3 regions of the Streptomyces sp. LZ34 genome follow, and region 1 is predicted to be linked to each of the others. Evidence: riboswitches for the same ligand, from Rfam matches in the RefSeq annotation. Region 1 holds a riboswitch; each other region holds the start of a gene.
The links. A riboswitch is a leader RNA that binds a small molecule or an ion and turns the genes downstream of it on or off. The one in region 1 is predicted to bind cobalamin.
Positions count from the first base shown of each region.

Region 2: another riboswitch for cobalamin. It lies ahead of ACWY4P_RS41545 (cobalamin biosynthesis protein); the one in region 1 lies ahead of ACWY4P_RS19015 (ribonucleoside-diphosphate reductase subunit alpha).
Region 3: another riboswitch for cobalamin. It lies ahead of ACWY4P_RS01420 (ABC transporter substrate-binding protein); the one in region 1 lies ahead of ACWY4P_RS19015 (ribonucleoside-diphosphate reductase subunit alpha).

Region 1 is NZ_CM132680.1:4,842,884-4,848,983, reverse strand. It holds gene ACWY4P_RS19020 (ribonucleotide-diphosphate reductase subunit beta) at 1-398, opposite strand, end outside; gene ACWY4P_RS19015 (ribonucleoside-diphosphate reductase subunit alpha) at 461-2,875, opposite strand; cobalamin riboswitch at 3,010-3,133, opposite strand; gene ACWY4P_RS19010 (FGGY family carbohydrate kinase) at 3,395-4,873, opposite strand; gene ACWY4P_RS19005 (2-hydroxyacid dehydrogenase) at 4,936-5,997, opposite strand.
Region 2 is NZ_CM132680.1:9,651,520-9,657,619, forward strand. It holds gene ACWY4P_RS41540 (cobyric acid synthase) at 1-1,623, opposite strand, end outside; gene ACWY4P_RS41545 (cobalamin biosynthesis protein) at 1,620-2,822, opposite strand; cobalamin riboswitch at 2,944-3,144, opposite strand; gene ACWY4P_RS41550 (hypothetical protein) at 3,265-3,531, opposite strand; gene ACWY4P_RS41555 (anion permease) at 3,544-4,818, opposite strand; gene ACWY4P_RS41560 (class II aldolase/adducin family protein) at 5,169-5,828, shown strand; gene ACWY4P_RS41565 (alpha/beta hydrolase) at 5,944-6,100, shown strand, end outside.
Region 3 is NZ_CM132680.1:296,378-302,477, forward strand. It holds gene metE (5-methyltetrahydropteroyltriglutamate--homocysteine S-methyltransferase) at 327-2,651, opposite strand; cobalamin riboswitch at 2,793-3,029, opposite strand; cobalamin riboswitch at 3,161-3,362, shown strand; gene ACWY4P_RS01420 (ABC transporter substrate-binding protein) at 3,431-4,477, shown strand; gene ACWY4P_RS01425 (FecCD family ABC transporter permease) at 4,474-5,526, shown strand; gene ACWY4P_RS01430 (ABC transporter ATP-binding protein) at 5,523-6,100, shown strand, end outside.

The DNA of each region.
Region 1 (6,100 bases):
ACCGAGTCCATCCAGCGGAAGCAGAATTCCGCCTTCTCCCTGATGGACGGGATGTTCTCCACCGCGGCGAACGCGGCGGCCCGGTCGTCCGGGTCGGGGAGGTAGGTGTCCAGCAGCGTCAGATAGAACTGGACGTGCACGGCCTCCTCGAAGAGCTGCCGGGACAGATACAGCCGCGCCTCGGGCGAGTTGATGTGCTTGTAGAGGGTGAGCACCAGGTTGTTCGAGACGATCGAGTCACCGGTCGCGAAGAAGGCGACCAGGCGGCCGATCATGTGCTGCTCGCCGGGGGAGAGCTTGGCGAGGTCGGCGACGTCCGAGTGGAGGTCGACCTCCTCCACGGTCCAGGTGTTCTTGATCGCGTCGCGGTAGCGGTCGTAGAAGTCCGGGTACCGCATCGGCCGCAGGGTGAGCTCGAACCCCGGGTCCAGGAGGTTCTTGGTGCGTTCGGGGGCGGTGGTCACTGGCAGGCCTCGCAGGACTCGGGGTTTTCCAGGGAGCAGGCGATGACCTCGGGGTCGGCGGGCGCCTGCTGCGCGGGGATGGGGACGGTGGCGGGGGCGGCCGCGCGGGCAGACTGAGCGATCCGGGTCGCCGGGCGCGAGCGCAGGTAGTACGTGGTCTTGATGCCGCGCTTCCAGGCGTACGCGTACATCGAGCTGAGCTTGCCGATGGTCGGCGAGGCCATGAAGAGGTTCAGCGACTGGCTCTGGTCGAGGTACGGGGTCCGGGCGGCGGCCATGTCGATCAGGGCGCGCTGCGGGACCTCCCACGCGGTCCGGTACAGCTGCCGCATGTCCTCGGGCACCCAGGAGAAGTCCTGGATCGAGCCGTTGGCCTCGCGCAGCGCCTCACGGCTCTGGGCGTCCCATACGCCGAGCTTCTTGAGGTCGTTCACCAGGTAGGAGTTGACCTGGAGGAACTCACCGCTGAGCGTCTCGCGCTTGAAGAGGTTGGAGACCTGCGGCTCGATGCACTCGTACACGCCCGCGATCGAGGCGATGGTCGCGGTCGGGGCGATGGCCAGCAGGAGGGAGTTCCGCATGCCGGACTCGGCCATCCGCTCGCGCAGCGCCGCCCACCGCTCGGGCCAGGTCGCCACCGCGTCCGTGTAGTGGTCCGGGTGCAGCACGCCGCGCGCGGTGCGGGTGGCGGACCAGGCCGGGTGCGGGCCGTGGCGCTCGGCGAGCGCGCAGGACGCCTCGTACGCCGCGAGCATGATGCGCTCGGAGATCTGGGTGGACAGCTTCTGCGCCTCGGGCGAGTCGAAGGGCAGCCGCAGCCGGAAGAAGACGTCCTGGAGGCCCATCAGGCCCAGACCCACCGGCCGCCAGCGCGAGTTGGACGCCCCGGCCTCCTGGGTGGGGTAGAAGTTGATGTCCACCACACGGTCGAGGAAGGTGACGGCGGTACGGACGGTCGCGTCCAGCCGCTCCCAGTCCATTACTTCCTCCCCGTCGCCGACGTCTTTGCCCAGGTGCGCGGCCAGGTTGACCGACCCCAGGTTGCACACGGCCGTCTCGCCGTCGTCCGTGACCTCCAGGATCTCGGTGCACAGGTTGGAGGAGTGCACGACCCGGCCGGGCTCGGCGGTCTGGTTGGCGGTGCGGTTGGCGGCGTCCTTGAAGGTCATCCAGCCGTTGCCGGTCTGCGCGAGGGTGCGCATCATCCGGGCGTACAGCTGGCGCGCCGGGACGGTCTTGACGGCCAGCCCCGCCGCCTCGGCCTTCTTGTAGGCGGCGTCGAACTCCTCGCCCCACAGGTCGACCAGCGCGGGCGCGTCGACCGGCGAGAACAGCGACCAGTCGGCGTCGGCCTCGACCCGGCGCATGAACTCGTCCGGGATCCAGTGCGCGATGTTGAGGTTGTGGGTGCGGCGGGCCTCTTCGCCCGTGTTGTCCCGAAGCTCCAGGAACTCCTCGATGTCCGCATGCCAGGTCTCCAGGTACACACAGGCCGCGCCCTTGCGCCGGCCGCCCTGGTTGACGGCGGCGACGGAGGCGTCGAGCGTGCGCAGGAACGGCACGATGCCGTTGGAGTGCCCGTTGGTGCCGCGGATCAGCGAACCGCGGGCGCGGATGCGCGAGTACGAGAGCCCGATGCCGCCCGCGTGCTTGGAGAGCCGCGCCACCTGGTGGTAGCGGTTGTAGATCGAGTCCAGCTCGTCCAGCGGCGAGTCCAGCAGATAGCAGGACGACATCTGCGGGTGGCGGGTGCCGGAGTTGAACAGGGTGGGGGAGCTGGGCAGATACGACAGCGTGCTGGTGAGCCGGTAGAGCTCGGCGACGTCGTCCAGCGCCCGCTCCGAGTGGTCCTCGGCCAGTCCGCAGGCCACCCGCAGCAGGAAGTGCTGCGGCGTCTCGATCACCTGGCGGGTGATCGGGTGGCGGAGCAGATAGCGGCTGTGCAGCGTACGCAGCCCGAAGTAGCCGAAGCGGTCGTCGGCGCCGTCGACCAGCGCCCGCTCGACCAGCCCGTCCAGGCGGGCGGTGTGGGCGGTCACGAACTCGGCGGTGCCGTCCGCGATCAGGCCCTCGCGGTGTCCCACGGCCACCGAGGCCGAGAACGAGACCGCGCCCTGCCCGGCCGCCTCCTCGGCGATGGCGAGGGTCAACAGCCGCGCGGCGAGCTTCGAGTACTCCGGCTCCTCGGCGATCAGCCCGGCCGCCGCCTCGGTCGCAAGGGTGCGCAACTCCGCCTCGTCCGAGCCGGGATGGCGGCCGCGCAGGGCGGCGGCCGCGACCTTGCCGGGGTCGGTGGCGGGCAGGTCGACGGTGAGCTCCGTCAGGGTCCGCAGCAGGGCGGTCCCGGGCGCGTCGCCCGCTGCCTGAATAGCCGCTGCCTCTGAAACCGGATCGGCTGGCGCGATGGTCACTGAAGTGCTCTCCCTCGCTCGGCTTGGGGCCTCACGGGTGGTGCGCGATGGGCGCGTACGGGCATGCCGGGCCCCAGGGGTTGGGTCGGCGTACCACGCAGCGTCCACCGGCCCAACCCGCGGGGCCCGGACGTATGAGACGGCTGTCGGCGGCAGGTCCTCGGACTTGCGGGTACGCAAAAGCGCACGCGTACACCGTTGCGGGACAGTTCCGGATTCCCACCGGATTCCCCTGCGGCGACAGCGAGCATGAGCATACATCTTGTGGTGGCGAGCGCACGCACCCCCACATGTTGTGTCGCGAGGTGGAGTGTTTCGTACGAATGTGCTATTCAGTGCCGGACTTGGCGCGGCCCTGAGCCAGGCCTGGCACGGGTCCCGTACGGGTCCGGTACGGCCCTGGCAGGGGTCCGGCACGGGCGGTCAGGCGTGAGCCTGGCACAGGCTTGGCGCGGTCCCGGGATGGGCCCGCCTCGGGCCATGGGCCCGCTTCGGGCCTGGCGCGGTGCCTGGCCGCCGTTAAGCGGGCGCCGTTGCCCGCCACTCCGCGAGGGTACGGGCCAGCCTGGCCCGGTAGTCCTCGTAGCCGCGCTCGTATGCCTCGGCGCGGTCCGCGTCCGGTACGACAGTACGCGAATCGGCTCGCCATTGTGTCGCGTCCACCGGGTCGCCGAGCGCCCGCCAGGCGACCGCGACCGCGCCGCGCGCCCCCACTTCGGGCTCGTCGGGGATGCGCACCGGCCGCCCGAGGACGTCCGCGAACAGCTGGGTCCAGGCGGCGGACCGGGTGCCGCCCCCGCACGCCGCGAGGCTCGCCGTCAGCCCCGCGGCCTCCAGGCAGTGGCGGGCGGCATACGCCACGGCCTCGCAGGCGGCCCGTACGGCGTCCGCGCGTGTCGTCGCGAGCGTCAGCCCGTCCAACCGGCCCCGCGCGGCTGGCTCCACGAACGGGGCGCGCTCGCCCGCGTCGGACAGGAAGGGCAGCGCGGTCACCCCGCGCGCCCCCGGCGGGCTGTCGGCGAGGAGTGCGTCCAGATCCGCGGTGGTGGCCCCGGTGAACTCCAGGACCCACTCCAGGGCCGCCGTGCCCACCATGGCGGGCATGCCGCGCAGCCAGCGGTCCCGGTCGGGCACGCACAGCCACATGCCCGCCGGGTCGGCGGCCGGGTCGATCCGCGCGCTGTCCGTGAGGACCTGGCTGGCCAGCGTGGTGCCGACGATCAGCAGGCCGTCGCCCACCTCCTCGACCCCGCTGCCGATCGCGCACGCCGGAAGGTCGTACGGGCCCGCCGTGACGGGCAGTCCGGCCGGCAGCCCGAGCAGCTTCGCGCCCGCCTCGTCCAGCCGCCGTACGGTGTCGGGCGCGGCGGGCGGCGGCAACAGCCGGGCGTATTCGGCGATTCCACACGCTTCCAGGGCCTTGGGGACATACTCACGCGTGGTCACGTCCAGAAAGGGCATGGACGCGTCCGAGGCGTCCACACCGATGACGCCGGTGAGCCGCTGCGCCACAGCGTCCACGCAGTAGCCCGCGACCTCCGCGCGCGCCAGCGCCTCCGGCTCGTGGTCGGCCAGCCAGCGCAGCAGCGGCGCGTGGCAGCCGGGGAACACCCCGGAGCCGGTGAGCCGGTAGAGCTCGCGGATGGTGCCGTCCTCGCCCCAGCGGGCCACGGTGTCGTTCGCCCGCCCGTCCATCCACGAGATCGGCGGGCGCACGGCCCGGCCCGCCGCGTCGCGCAGCCACAGCCCGTCGCCCTGCCCGGTGAGCGCGAGCGCGACCGGGGCCGCCCGGCCTGTCGCGGCCAGGGTGGCCGTCACCTCGCGGACCACCTCGGCGACCGTGCGCAGCACGTCCTCCAGGTCCTGCTCAACCCGCCCGCCGGGCAGGCGGTCGAGCCGGCTGGGGCGGCTCGCGGCGGCCAGGGACCTGCCGTCCCGGCCGAAGGCGACGGCCTTGGTGACGGAGGTGCCGACATCGACTCCGAGGACGGTGCTCATGCGTACGGCCCTCCTTGGGGGCGTCGACTGCGGGGTGGCTGGTGGCTGGGCTGTTGGCCGGGCTAGTCCGTGGGCTGGTTCGTCGGCTGGTTCGCCGGGTGCGCGAGCTTCTCGCCGCGCGCGTAGCGGCCGACCTCGGCGGCGGTGATGGCGGCCGCGCGGTGGGCGGTCTGCCGGGTGGCGCCGGCGAGGTGCGGGGTGGTGACGACATTGGGCGCGGAGTGCAGCGGCCAGTCGGCGGGCGGCGGTTCGAGGTCGTACACATCGAGGGCGAGGGCCCCCAGGCGGCCGGAGCGCAGCGCCTCCGGCAGCGGCGCGTAGTCCAGCAGACCGCCGCGCGCGGTGTTCACCAGGACCGCTCCGGGCCGCATCCGGGCGATCCGGTCGGCGTCGATGAGCCCCTTGGTCTCGGGGGTGAGCCGGGCGTGCAGGCTCACCACGGAGCTGCGGGCGAGGAGTTCGTCCAGTTCGACCGGGACCACACCGTCCGCGCGGGCGGTCTCGGGGTCGGTGTACGGGTCGGCGATCAGCACCTGGGCGCCGAACGCGCGCAGCACGCGGGCGACGATCCGGCCGATGGCCCCGTAGCCCACCAGGCCGACGGTGGCACCGTCCAGCTCGCTGCCGCCCTCCTCGTACGCGTAGAAGTCCCCGCGCCAGCGGCCGGCGCGCAGCTCGGCGTCCGCGGTCGGGATGCGGCGCATCGCGGCCAGCATCATGCCGATCGCGAACTCGGCGGCGGCGGTGGCGTTACGGCCGGGCGCGAAGCTGACGGCGACGCCCGCGCGGGTGGCGGCCGGCAGGTCCACATTGACCGGGCCGCCCCGGGAGACCGCGACCATGCGCAGCTCGGGGCGGGCGGCGAAGACCCCGGCGGTGAACGGCGCCATCTGCGTCACGCACACCTCGGCCCCCGCCAGCGCCTCGATCAGCTGCTCCTCGGTGCCGCTGGCCTCGATCACCCGGCTCTCCGGACCGCCCACCGGGCCGAAGGGCTCGTGCGGCCACGGCAGCGTCAGCTCGGCGACGACGGCGTCGACGTCGCCGAGCCCCGGCTCGCCGCGGAGCGCGGCGATGATGAGGTCGGGACGTACGAAGTGGTCTCCGGCGGCGAGGACACGCATGGGTGGCCTTTCTTCGGCGTTCCATCACAGAGGCGACGCTAGATTTAACATCGTTGACGTGACAAAGCAATGGGCCGCGCGTCGTCATGCGGGTGCGCGCCGA
Region 2 (6,100 bases), 4.8 Mb from region 1:
AGGAGAGGGCAGCGAGGGCCCGGGAGGCCGGGGCGGCGCCCCCGGCGGGACGAACGGCAGCCCCTCCGGCACGCCGTTCTCGATCAGCCGCAGCAGCGCGTCCGTGTCCGCGTGTTCTTCGATCAGGTCGCCCAGCCGGTCCAGCTGCTCCTCGCGCAGCTCCCCGAAACTGGTGTCCGGCGCCGGGACGAACGCCCGGCCCGCCGCGTCCGCGACCCGCCGCAGGAAGGCGCGCCGGAAGCCGTCGCTCTCCAGCGAGCCGTGCCAGTGCGTGCCCCACACCGAGCCCACCCGGCAGCCGTCCAGGAAGGGTTCGTCCGCGCCGTCCAGCAGCTCGGCGACCCCGTGGTGGATCTCGTAGCCCTCCACCCGCTCGCCGAGCGCCTCGCCGACCGGCCGCGCGAGGGTCTTGTGCACCGCGAACCGCACCCGAACCGGCAGCAGCCCGAGCCCCTCCACCGTCCCGGCCCGCGACTCGACCTCGTCCTCGATGCGCTCGCCGAGCATCTGGAAGCCGCCGCAGATGCCCAGCACCGGCCGGCCCTCCGCCGCCCGCCGCGCGATCGCCGCGGCCAGACCGCGCCGCCGCAGCCACTCCAGCGCCCGTACGGTGCCGCGGGTGCCCGGCAGCACCACCAGATCGGCGTCGGCCAGCTCCTCCGGCCGGTCCACGAACCGAACGACCACGCCGGGTTCGGCGGCCAGTGCGTCCACGTCCGTGAAGTTCGACATGAGCGGCACGGCGGCGACCGCGACCCGCAGGATGTCCGCGCCGTGCGGCGGCGCGACGACGCTCTCGCGCACCGCCCCGCGCAGCGACACCCGCAGCCCGTCCTCCTCGTCGATGCCGAGCCCGTGCGCGTACGGCAGCACGCCCATGGTCGGGCGGCCCGTCAGGCCGTGCAGCATCTGAAGGCCTGGCTCCAGCAGGGTCACATCGCCGCGGAACTTGTTCACCAGATAGCCCGCGACAAGCCGCTGGTCGGCCTCGGAGAGCAGCGCGGTCGTGCCGAAGAACGACGCGAAGACGCCGCCGCGGTCGATGTCCCCGACCACGACGACCGGCAGCCGGGCGGCCCGGGCGAGACCCAGGTTGACGATGTCGGTTCGGCGCAGATTGATCTCGGCGGGGCTGCCCGCGCCCTCGCAGATCACCGCGTCATGGGTGCGCCGCAGCTCGGCCAGGCACTCGGTGACGGTCCCGAGCAGCGCCTCCCGCCGCCCGCCGGGCAGCTTTTCCCCGGGGGACGCCCCTCCAGACCCCCCGAAATACCCACGCGCACTCAGCTCGCCCACCGGCTTGCCCAGCAGCACCACTTGGCTGCTGCGGTCGCTGCCGGGCTTGAGCAGGACGGGGTTCATCAGCGCGCTCGGCTCGACGCGCGCGGCGGCGGCCTGCATGGCCTGGGCGCGGCCGATCTCCGCCCCGTCGCGGGTCACGAAGGAGTTGAGCGACATGTTCTGCGCCTTGAAGGGCGCGACGCTGACGCCCTTGCGGCTGAGCCAGCGGCAGATCCCGGCCGTGACGACGCTCTTGCCCGCGTCCGAGGTCGTACCCGCGACGAGCAGCCCGCCGCCCGGCCCGCCCTTCGCACCCGCGCCCCCGCCGTGTATTCCGCTCATCCGTAGTCCCTCCCAGCGGCCACGGGCCGCGCCGTCGCCGGGCCGCCCGACCAGCCCGCGCCGAGTGTCCGCATGGACCGTGCCCAACGGGCCCGCGCGCCATGTGAGGCACGCGCGGCGCGTACGGGCGCGGCGCCGGGCCGCGCGACCGGGGGCGCGACCGTACGAGCCGCCCGCAGCGCCCCCACAGCCAGCCGGGCCGTGACGGACGCGCCGAGCGCCAGGGCGCCGACGCGCCGCGACAGCCGTACCGCGCGCTCGATGTCGGCGGCCTCGACCGGCCGCCCGCCGGGGTTGAGCACCGGCCGGTGCTCGACGCGGCCGCCGTACGCGAGGGTGCCGCCCAGCCGTACGCCGAGCGCGCCCGCGAACGCGGCCTCCACAGGGCCCGCGTTGGGGCTCGGATGGCGGTGGCCGTCGCGCCGCCAGGCGCGCGACGCGCCGCGCGGATCGGGCCCGGCCAGGACGGCCAGCGCCGCGGTGAGCCGCGCGCCGGGCCAGCCGGCCAGGTCGTCCAGCCGGGCCGAGGCCCATCCGAACCGCCGGTAGCGCGGCGACTTGTGACCCACCATCGCGTCCAGGGTGTTGACGGCCCGGAAGCCGACCAGGCCCGGCACCCCGCCGACGGCCCCCCACACCAGTGCGCCCACGACGGCGTCCGAGGTGTTCTCGGCGACCGACTCGACGACCGCGCGCGCGATCTGAGGCCCGTCCAGCGCCTGCGGGTCGCGCCCGCACAGGTGCGGCAGCCGCCGCCTGGCGGCGTCGAGGTCCCCGGCGGCCAGCGCGCCGCCGACGGCGCGCGCCTCCCGGCCCAGCGTCGTCCCGCCGAGCACGGCCCAGGTGGCGGCGGCGGTCAGCAGGGTCTGCGCGGCGGGGGAAGGGCGCCCCAGGGCGGGGCTTTCCGAGGCAGTACTGCCCGAGGCGAGGCTTCCCAACGCGGGGCATCCCAACGCGGGGCCTCGCAGGGCCCGTACGGCGCGCACCGACAGAACAGCGCCCGCGGCCACGCCGCCCGCGCACAGCGCGGTGTAAAGAGCCCCGGATCCGCGGTGGTCGCGCCACAGCAGCCGCTCGACGGCCAGGGCGGCGCGCCCGAACGCGGCCACGGGGTGGCCGCGGCGCGGATCGCCGAGGGCGAGGTCGCCGAGAAAGCCGAGGGCGGCGCCGCACGCGTACGAGGCGTGATCGGCACGCATCGTCAGTCCGCCGTCTTGCCTCGGCGCGTCGGGATGTGGCGAAGGGGCCGCGGGTGGGGCGGCGGCGGCATGGCGGTGCCGGGCATGGCGGTATGTCCTCACTCAGGGTCCGCGCCCTGGTTCGACGTGACCGGCGGTGAGAGTCTCCTGGCTCCCGGATCCGCGCTTCTCCCGGTCTTCCAGCCTCCGTGTGGACGGCCGTGACTCGTACAGGTGATGGGAGAGCGCTCCCCGGTGACAGTGGCGGGACCGCGCCGGATTCTCACCGGCTTCCTCTCCTGCCGCCGTTTGGCTCCGGAAGTCCACCATGGGCCGCGAATGGCCGTCAACTCGCGAATGCCCCACCCTGCGTGAGTGTGCCGAGGAGCACATGCCACGGCCGCCGGGCGGTCCGCGCTGGTCGGCGCGTTCCGGCCCGGCGGCCGTGGGTGGGTCGAGCGGGTCAGGCCACGATCAGATTGATGCCGTACACCACGGCCGCCGCGCACAGTGCGAAGCAGGCGTACGCGCCGGCGCGCGCGGGGTTGAAGGCCGCGCCCGCCGGGGCCGAGGTGCCGGAGGGGGTGGCGGCGGCGGTCGGGCCTGCCTCCGCCTGCCGCGGCTTGCGGGAGGTGCCGAGGATGCCGAGGGTGAAGACGCCCACGAAGCCGACGGTCACCGCGAGGCTGATGCCGAAGACCTGGCCGAGAGCCGCCCAGTCGATGCTCATCGCGTTACTTCCTTAGCTGGTGCTGCCGGTGGCCGCGGATGCGCCTGCCGGGGTGGCGGAGGAGGCGGAGGAGGAGGCGGAAGCGGCAACGGCGGGGGCCACCGGCCCGGCGGGCGGCGGGGCCACGGACTGGAGGGCGGCCGTGACGACGCCCACCGGCTCGGCCGGCGCCGTCGCGGCCTCGTTGACATCGTTGACGTTGGTGTGGTCGACGGGCTTGCGGCGCGAGGCCGCCCAGATCCCGGCGCAGGCGGCGACCGCGAGCACGGCGACCGCCGTGACGCCCCAGTCGCCCTGGTCCGCCAGGAGTGCCGCGCCGCCCGCGACGAGGCCCGCGGCGGGCAGGGTGAGCACCCAGGCGAGGACCATGCGGCCCGCGGTGGACCAGCGCACCACGCCGCCCTTGCGGCCGATCCCCGCGCCCATCACGGAACCGGAGCAGACCTGGGTGGTGGAGAGCGCGAAGCCGATGTGGGACGAGGCGAGGATGACGGTCGCGGCGCCGGTCTGGGCGGCGAAGCCCTGCGGCGGCTGGATGTCGGTGATGCCCTTGCCCATGGTGCGGATGATGCGCCAGCCGCCCAGGTACGTACCGAGGGCGATGGCCAGCCCCGCGGAGACGATGACCCACAGCGGCGGGTCGGAGTCGGGCGCGACCGCGCCGCCGGTGATCAGTGCCAGGGTGATCACACCCATGGTCTTCTGGGCGTCGTTGGTGCCGTGGGCGAGGGAGACCAGCGCGGCCGAGGCGATCTGCCCGGCGCGGTAGCCCTTCGCGGTGTCCTGGGGGTCGCGGCCGCGGGCCAGCCGGTAGGTGAGCCGGGTCGCGACCAGGGCGGCGATTCCGGCCACGAGCGGCGCGGCCACGGCCGGGATCAGGACCTTCATGATGATCTTGTCGCTGTTGACCCCGTCCATGCCGACGGAGACCAGGGTCGCGCCGATGAGGCCGCCGAAGAGGGCGTGCGAGGAGCTGGAGGGCAGTCCGGCCAGCCAGGTCAGCAGGTTCCAGAGGATCGCGCCGACCAGACCCGCGAAGATCACTTCGGGGCGGACTCCGGAGCCCTCGTCGATGATCCCTCCGGAGATCGTCTTGGCGACCTCCACGGAGAGGAACGCGCCGACGAGATTGAGGACCGCCGACATCGCCACGGCCGTCCGGGGACCGAGAGCTCCCGTGGAGATGGTGGTGGCCATGGCATTGGCCGTGTCGTGGAAGCCGTTCGTGAAGTCGAACACCAAGGCCGTGATGATCACGATCCCAATGAGAAGCGTGATGTGTTCCATCGAACTCCTTCGTGGGGGAATGCGATCCCCGAACTTGGCGGCACGGAGCGCCACCAGGTCGCTACATTCTGTGGTGCAATGCAAGTGCCAGGCCCCCTCTTTTGAGAGGGGAGGAGTCGCACACCCGGGCCATCGGTTCGACAACCAACGCGTGCCTCACGACCGTAAGGACATGGGGTGAACGGAAGGTGAACTGGGGTGGGCTCGGGGGTGACGCGGCTGAGGGAGTGGAGCGCCGAAGCCCCGCGCACCTCCCGCCCTACCTCCCCGTGCCCCTCTCTGCCATGATCGGCGCCCGGAGGTGAGGGACCGTGACGGAGCCGGAACCGGAACCGGAGACCGCGCGACCGCTGAGGGTCGGGGAGCGGCCGGAGCTGCGGGAGGCCTGGGAACGGGTGGTGGAGACGGCCCGCAGGACGGTCGCCGACGGCCTGGTCGTCGGCACCTCGGGCAATGTCTCGGCCAGGGTCGGCGACATCGTGCTGGTGACCCCGAGCGGCGTCCCGTACGACCGGCTCGGCCCGGGTGACGCGGTCGGCGTCGACCTGGACGGGCGCCAGGTGATCGGCGAACTGGCCCCCACCAGCGAGCTGCCCATGCACCTCGCGATCTACCGCGGCACCGACGCCGCGGCCGTCGTCCACACCCACGCCGTGCACGCCACGGCGGTCTCCACCCTGGTCGACGAGGTCCCCGCGATCCACTACATGACCTGCGCCCTCGGCGGCCCGGTGCGCGTCGCGGGCTACGCCCTGTACGGCACCGACGAGTTGGCCCACAAGATGCTCGACGCGCTGCGCGACCGCACCGGCTGTCTGCTGCGCAACCACGGCACGGTCGTCCACGGCGCCACGCTCGACCAGGCGTACGACCGGACGGCCCAGCTGGAGTGGATGTGCCGGGTCTGGCTCACCGCGGCCGCCGTCCCCGGGTACACCCCGGCCCTGCTGTCGCCCGACGAGCTGCGGCGCGCCGCGGGCAAGCTCAGCGGCTACGGCCAGCCCCGCTGAGCCCCGGGCCCGGCCGGGCCCCGGGCCCGGCGCACCGCCCCCGGACCGGCGGGTCGATCACCCGGCCGGGCACGCCCGCTGGCTTGCGGCGGCCTCCCCGCTCACACTGAGAGGGATGCGCCTGCGGACGAAGGCGGTTGTGGCCGCCACCACGATGCTCAGTGTCGGCGCGGCCGCGGTGGCGGCCGGGCGGTACGCCAGCGACGCTGCCCTGAAGCCGGGCCCCGGCCGGCCGCTGCCGCACGACCCGCGGCTCACCGTGCACGCCACCG
Region 3 (6,100 bases), 4.5 Mb from region 1:
CTGGCGCCACGTGGCGCCCCGGCCGCATCTCACCGGGCGGTGGTGAACCGCAATTCGGGGCGCTCGCGCCTCATCCGCCACGAAGGCCAGGTCCAATTCCGGTGGATCCAGTACCAGAGCGCAAAAGCCCAGCAGGCACCCAGCCGCATCGAATGCCGCAAAGACCTGGCGCCGTGCGATGCCGCATCCGCCCACGGAAGTATGGGAGCAGAGCGATGCGCGCCTGCGGGGTGTGAAAGTGGGCAGGAAGTGGCGCGGCCGGCCGTGGGAGCGGGTGTGGCCGGGGCGGAACACCTTCCCAGGAGCCCGCCCCGGCCACGGTGACCTCACAAGGTCACGGAGGGCAGGCCGCTGCGGGCTTCACGGGCCGCCGCCACCAGGTTCTCCAGCGAGGCCCGCACCTCGGGCCACCCGCGGGTCTTCAGGCCGCAGTCGGGGTTCACCCACAGCCGCTCGGCGGGGATGGCCTCAAGTCCCTTGTGCAGCAGGGCCGTCGTCTCCGCCACACCCGGGACACGCGGGGAGTGGATGTCGTAGACACCCGGTCCCGCCGCACGCGGATACCCGTGCTCGGCCAGTTCGCGGGCCACCTGCATATGGGAGCGCGCCGCCTCCAGGCTGATGACATCGGCGTCGAGGTCGTCAATGGCCCGGACGATGTCACCGAACTCTGCGTAGCACATGTGGGTGTGGATCTGGGTGTCCGGCCGCACACCGCTCGTGGTCAGCCGGAACGCCGCGGTGGCCCACGCCAGGTACTCCGGGCGGTCGGCGGCACGCAGCGGCAGCGTCTCGCGCAGGGCGGGCTCGTCGACCTGGATGACGGACGTGCCGACCGCCTCCAGGTCGCCCACCTCGTCGCGCAGGGCGAGGGCGACCTGACGGGCGGTCTCGGCGAGCGGCTGGTCGTCGCGGACGAAGGACCAGGCGAGCATGGTGACCGGGCCGGTGAGCATGCCCTTGACCGGGCGGTCGGTGAGGGACTGGGCGTACGTCGTCCAGCGCGCCGTCATCGGTTCGGGACGGGAGACATCGCCGGCGAGGATCGGCGGGCGGACGTAGCGGGTGCCGTAGGACTGGACCCAGCCGTGCCGGGTGGCGAGGTAGCCGGTGAGCTGTTCGGCGAAGTACTGGACCATGTCGCTTCGTTCGGGCTCGCCGTGCACCAGGACGTCGAGGCCGGCCTTCTCCTGGAAGGAGATCACCTCGCGGATCTCGGCCTCGATCCGCTCCTCGTAGGCGGCCTGGTCGATCCGCCCGGCCCTCAGATCGGCGCGGGCGGCGCGCAGCTCATCGGTCTGTGGGAAGGAGCCGATCGTGGTCGTCGGCAGCGGGGGCAGGCGCAGGTGGGTGCGCTGGGCCGTGGCACGTTCGGCGTATGGCTGGGAGCGGCGGGCGTCGGCGGCGGTGACGGCCGCGGTGCGGGCGCGGACGGCGGGGTCGCGGGTGATGCGGGAGACCGCTCGGGAGGCCAGATCGGCCCGGTTGGCCGCCAGTTCGGCCGCGATGGTGTCCGTGCCCTGGGCCAGGCCGCGGGCCAGGGTGACGATCTCACCGGTCTTCTGCCGGGCGAAGGCCAGCCAGCGCAGGATCTGGGGTTCGATGTCCCGCTCGGCGGCGGCGTCGAGCGGGACGTGCAGCAGGGAGCAGGAGGCGGCGACGTCGACCCGGTCAGCCAGGCCGAGGAGGGTGCCGAGGGTGGACAGCGACTTCTCCAGGTCGTTGCCCCATACGTTGCGGCCGTCCACGACGCCGGCGACGAGGCGCTTGCCGGGCAGGCCGCCGACGGCGGCGAGTGCGTCAAGGTTCGCGGCAGCGGCGCCGGTGAAGTCCACAGCGAGCCCGTCGACAGGGGCCTTGACCAGGACCGGCAGGGCCTCGCCGAGCCGGTCGAAGTAGGAGGCCACCAGCAGCTTCGGGCGGTCGGTGAGGCCGCCGAGGTGGTGGTAGGCGCGGGCTGCGGCGTTCAGTTCGGCCGGGGTGCGGTCCTGGACGAGGGCGGGCTCGTCCAGCTGCGCCCACTGCGCGCCCGCCGCGCGGAGATCGGTGAGGATCTCCGCGTAGACCGGGAGCAGCCGGTCCAGGAGGGTCAGTGGCTCGAAGTCAGCGGCGACGCCGGGGGCCGGCTTGGCGAGCAGCAGATAGGTGACCGGGCCGACCAGGACCGGGCGCGGGGTGTGGCCGAGCGTGAGGGCCTCACGCGCCTCGGCGACCTGTTTGGTCGAGTCGGCCGCGAAGACCGTGTCCGGGCCCACCTCGGGCACGAGATAGTGGTAGTTGGTGTCGAACCACTTGGTCATCTCCAGCGGCGCCGCCTCCTGCGTGCCGCGCGCCATCGCGAAGTAACCGCCCAGGGGGTCGGCCTCGACGGCGGCACGGTGGCGGGCGGGGATCGCACCGACCATGACCGTGGTGTCCAGAACGTGGTCGTAGTACGAGAAGTCGCCGGTCGGCACCTCGTGGATACCGGCATCGGCCAGCTGCCGCCAGGTGGCGCGGCGCAGACCGGCCGCGACCTCACGCAGGCCTTCGGCGGTGACCCGGCCCTTCCAATGGCCCTCGATCGCCTTCTTCAGTTCCCGGTTCGGCCCCTGGCGGGGGTAGCCGTACACGGTGGCCCGGGCTGCCATGGCTGCGGCCTTGGTTGTCACGGAACTCTCCTTCGCGAGCACTCGTTTCGACTTCCCGGGACGGGACGAGGGCGAAGGGATGGCGAAGGCGGCGAGACCCGCTGGGGGTGCTCGACCGTGCCGCCGACCCGCCCTCGAGGTCACCGAGATTCCGTGCGCGCACATCGCACACGGGCAGTGGCAGGTCTTCGGACTCGCAGGCGCGCCTCGTGACGTACGACCTGTCGTACGAGGCACCTACTGGCCGTCGCTTCCCAGACCCGGCTCTCCGGGCCCAGTGCTTGATGACGGCGGTCGTTCCCGCTCACCGCTGCGGGGCAGTCCCGGATTCCCACCGGGTTCCCTCTTGCGACGCGCCTGCCTGGCGGACAGGGCGAACCAGCTGCACCGCCAGCCTATACAGGCGGCGGGCGCGGGGGCGACCCAGTGGACAAGGCGTTCGCCACGCGCGAGCGCGTCCAGGTGCGGATCGCCGCCATGCCAGGGGGGAAGTCAGTGGTGCTCGCGCCGGCAGGGGCGTGAGGCGCGTGTGGTAGCTTGCCGGGGCCAGTCGTACCCATGTACGTACACGTGCGTGCACGGGTCAGGGAATCCGGTGTGAATCCGGAGCTGACGCGCAGCGGTGAGGGCGACGGGCGGGGCATCGGCCACTGGACGGCGATCGCGGTCCGGGAAGGCGCCTCGTTCCGGCTGACCCCGAGCCCGAAGACCTGCTGGCGGCCTCCGACACCGGAAAACGGCCGGGGGAGCACTGTACGACCGGGCTTCGCGCAAGAGCCCTCGACACCGAAGGAAGCTCCGTGCCGCTCGCACGCCCTCTCCGTCATGCCGTCCCGCTCCTGGCAGGTGCCCTGCTGCTGACCGGCTGCGGTGGTTCCTCCGGCCCGTCGGCCGAGGCGAGCCCGGCCAAGGGCAAGTCCGCCGGCTATCCGGTCACTCTCGACAACTGCGGGCAGAAGGTCCACGTCGACGAACCTCCGCAGCGGGCGGTCTCCCTCAACCAGGGTACGACCGAGATCATGCTCTCCCTCGGGCTCGCCGACCGTATGGTGGGTACCGCCACCTGGACGGACCCGGTGGCGAAAGGGCTGGAGAAGGCCAACGCGAAGGTGAAGCGGCTGTCCGACAACGCCCCCTCGTTCGAAAAAGTCCTGGACACCGAACCCGACTTCGTCGCCTCCTCCTTCGCCTCCACACTCGGCAAGGGCGGTGTGGCCCCGCGGAAGGAGTTCGACAAGCTCGGCGTGGCCACCTACCTCTCCCCCTCCGACTGCGTCGGCAAGGACAACAGCGGTGACGGCGATGGTGCGCGCACCGAGCCGCTGACCATGGACGCGGTTTATGGCGAAGTCACCGACCTGGCACGGATCTTCGGCGTGCAGGAGCGCGGCGAGAAGCTCGTCGCCGATCTCAAGGCCCGGGTAAAGAGGGCCACCTCCGGCCTCGACGCCCGGGATGTCACCGTCATGTACTGGTTCGCCAACTCCCAGTCCCCGTACGTGGCGGGCTGCTGCGGCGCCCCCGGCATCATCACCCGCGAACTCGGCGCGAAGAACGCCTTCGACGACACCCACGAGGAGTGGCCCCAGGTCAACTGGGAGACCGTCGCCGACCGCGACCCCGACATCCTCGTCATCGGCGACCTGACCCGCAAGCAGCAGACGGCCGAAACCGCGGCGAAGAAGATCGAGTTCCTGGAGTCCGACCCGGTCACGAGGAGCCTGACCGCGGTGAAGAACAAGCGGTACGTGCTGCTGTCCGGGCAGGCCATGAATCCGACCATCCGGACCGTCGAGGGCATCGAGAAGGTGTCGGCGGCGCTGCGCGAGTACGGCCTCGAGGGATGAGCACCGCCCTGTCCTCGGCCGCGCCGGCAGCGGTGCGCGGTCTGCGCCGCGCGCTGCTGTGGGCGGCCGGTCTCGCGCTGCTGTGCGTCTCCATCGCCGTGGCGATCACCATCGGCCCGGCGGACATCGCGGTCGGTGACGTATGGGCGACGGTGGCGGCCCATCTCGGCTGGGGAAAGGCGGAGTTGACACCCATCCGGGACGGGATCGTGTGGAACCTGCGACTACCGCGCACCCTGCTCGCGGCCGTGTGCGGCGCCGGACTGGCCGTGTGCGGGGCGGTGATGCAGTCCCTGCTGCGCAACCCGCTCGCCGACCCCTTCGTCCTGGGCGTCTCGTCCGGGGCCTCGACCGGCGCGGTCGTGGTCGTCGTGCTCGGCGCGGGAGGCGGGGCAATGTCCGTGTCGGGCGGGGCATTCTTGGGGGCGATTGGCTCCTTCGCGCTGGTGCTGCTGCTCAGCCACACTCTCGGCGGCACCACGGACCGGGTGGTGCTCTCCGGCGTCGCGGCCATGCAGCTGTTCTCCGCGCTCACCTCCTTCGTCGTGATGACGGCGGCCGACGCCGAGACCACCCGCGGGGTGCTGTTCTGGCTGCTCGGCTCGCTCAGCGGGGCCGACTGGACGGATGTGGGGGTGTGCTCGGCGGCGCTGGTGGCGGCGCTGCTGGTGTGCGCCGGGCGCGCCGGACAGCTGGACGCGTTCGCGTTCGGGCAGGAGGCGGCCGCCTCGCTGGGCGTGAACGTGGCCCGCACCCGGCTGGTGCTGCTGTGCGCCACCGCCCTGCTGACGGCCGTCCTGGTCAGCTCGGCCGGGGCGATCGGCTTCGTCGGCCTGGTACTGCCGCACGCCGCCCGCGCGCTCACCGGACCCGGCCATACGCGGCTGCTGCCGGCCACCGCTCTGGCCGGGGCGGTGTTCCTGGTGTGGGTCGACACCCTCGCCCGTACCGTCCTGGACCCGCAGGAGGTGCCGGTGGGCGTGGTGACCTCGCTGATCGGCGTCCCGGCGTTCGTCCTCGTGCTGTACCGGACCAGGAGTCCGCGATGACCGGCACCGCTGACGGCGCCGGGCTGCGCGCCGATCGGCTCACCTACACGGCGGGCGGCACGCCGATCCTGGACGGGGTCAGCCTCACCCCACGCCCCGGTACCGTCACCGGCCTCCTCGGCCCGAACGGCTCGGGCAAATCCACGCTGCTGCGCCTGCTCGCCGGCGTCATCACGCCGGCCTCCGGCACCGTCACTCTCGACGACCGCCCACTGGAGCAGGTGGGGCGCCGCGCGGTCGCCCGCCGTGTGGCCGTCGTCGAGCAACAGGCCGACACCCAGGTCGCGTTGACCGTCCTCGAGGTCGTACGCCTCGGCCGCGTCCCTCACCGCCGGGCCTGGGCCCCCGCCTCGCCCGAGGACGAGGAGGCCGTCGGTGCCGCGCTGGCCCGCACCGGGCTGACCGACAAGGCCGGCCGCCCCTGGCACACCCTCTCCGGCGGCGAACGCCAGCGCGTCCAGATCGCCCGCGCCCTCGCCCAGCAGCCGCGGGAACTGCTACTGGACGAACCCACCAACCACCTCGACATTCAGCACCAGCTCGCCCTGCTGACCTTGATCACCGAACTCCGCCT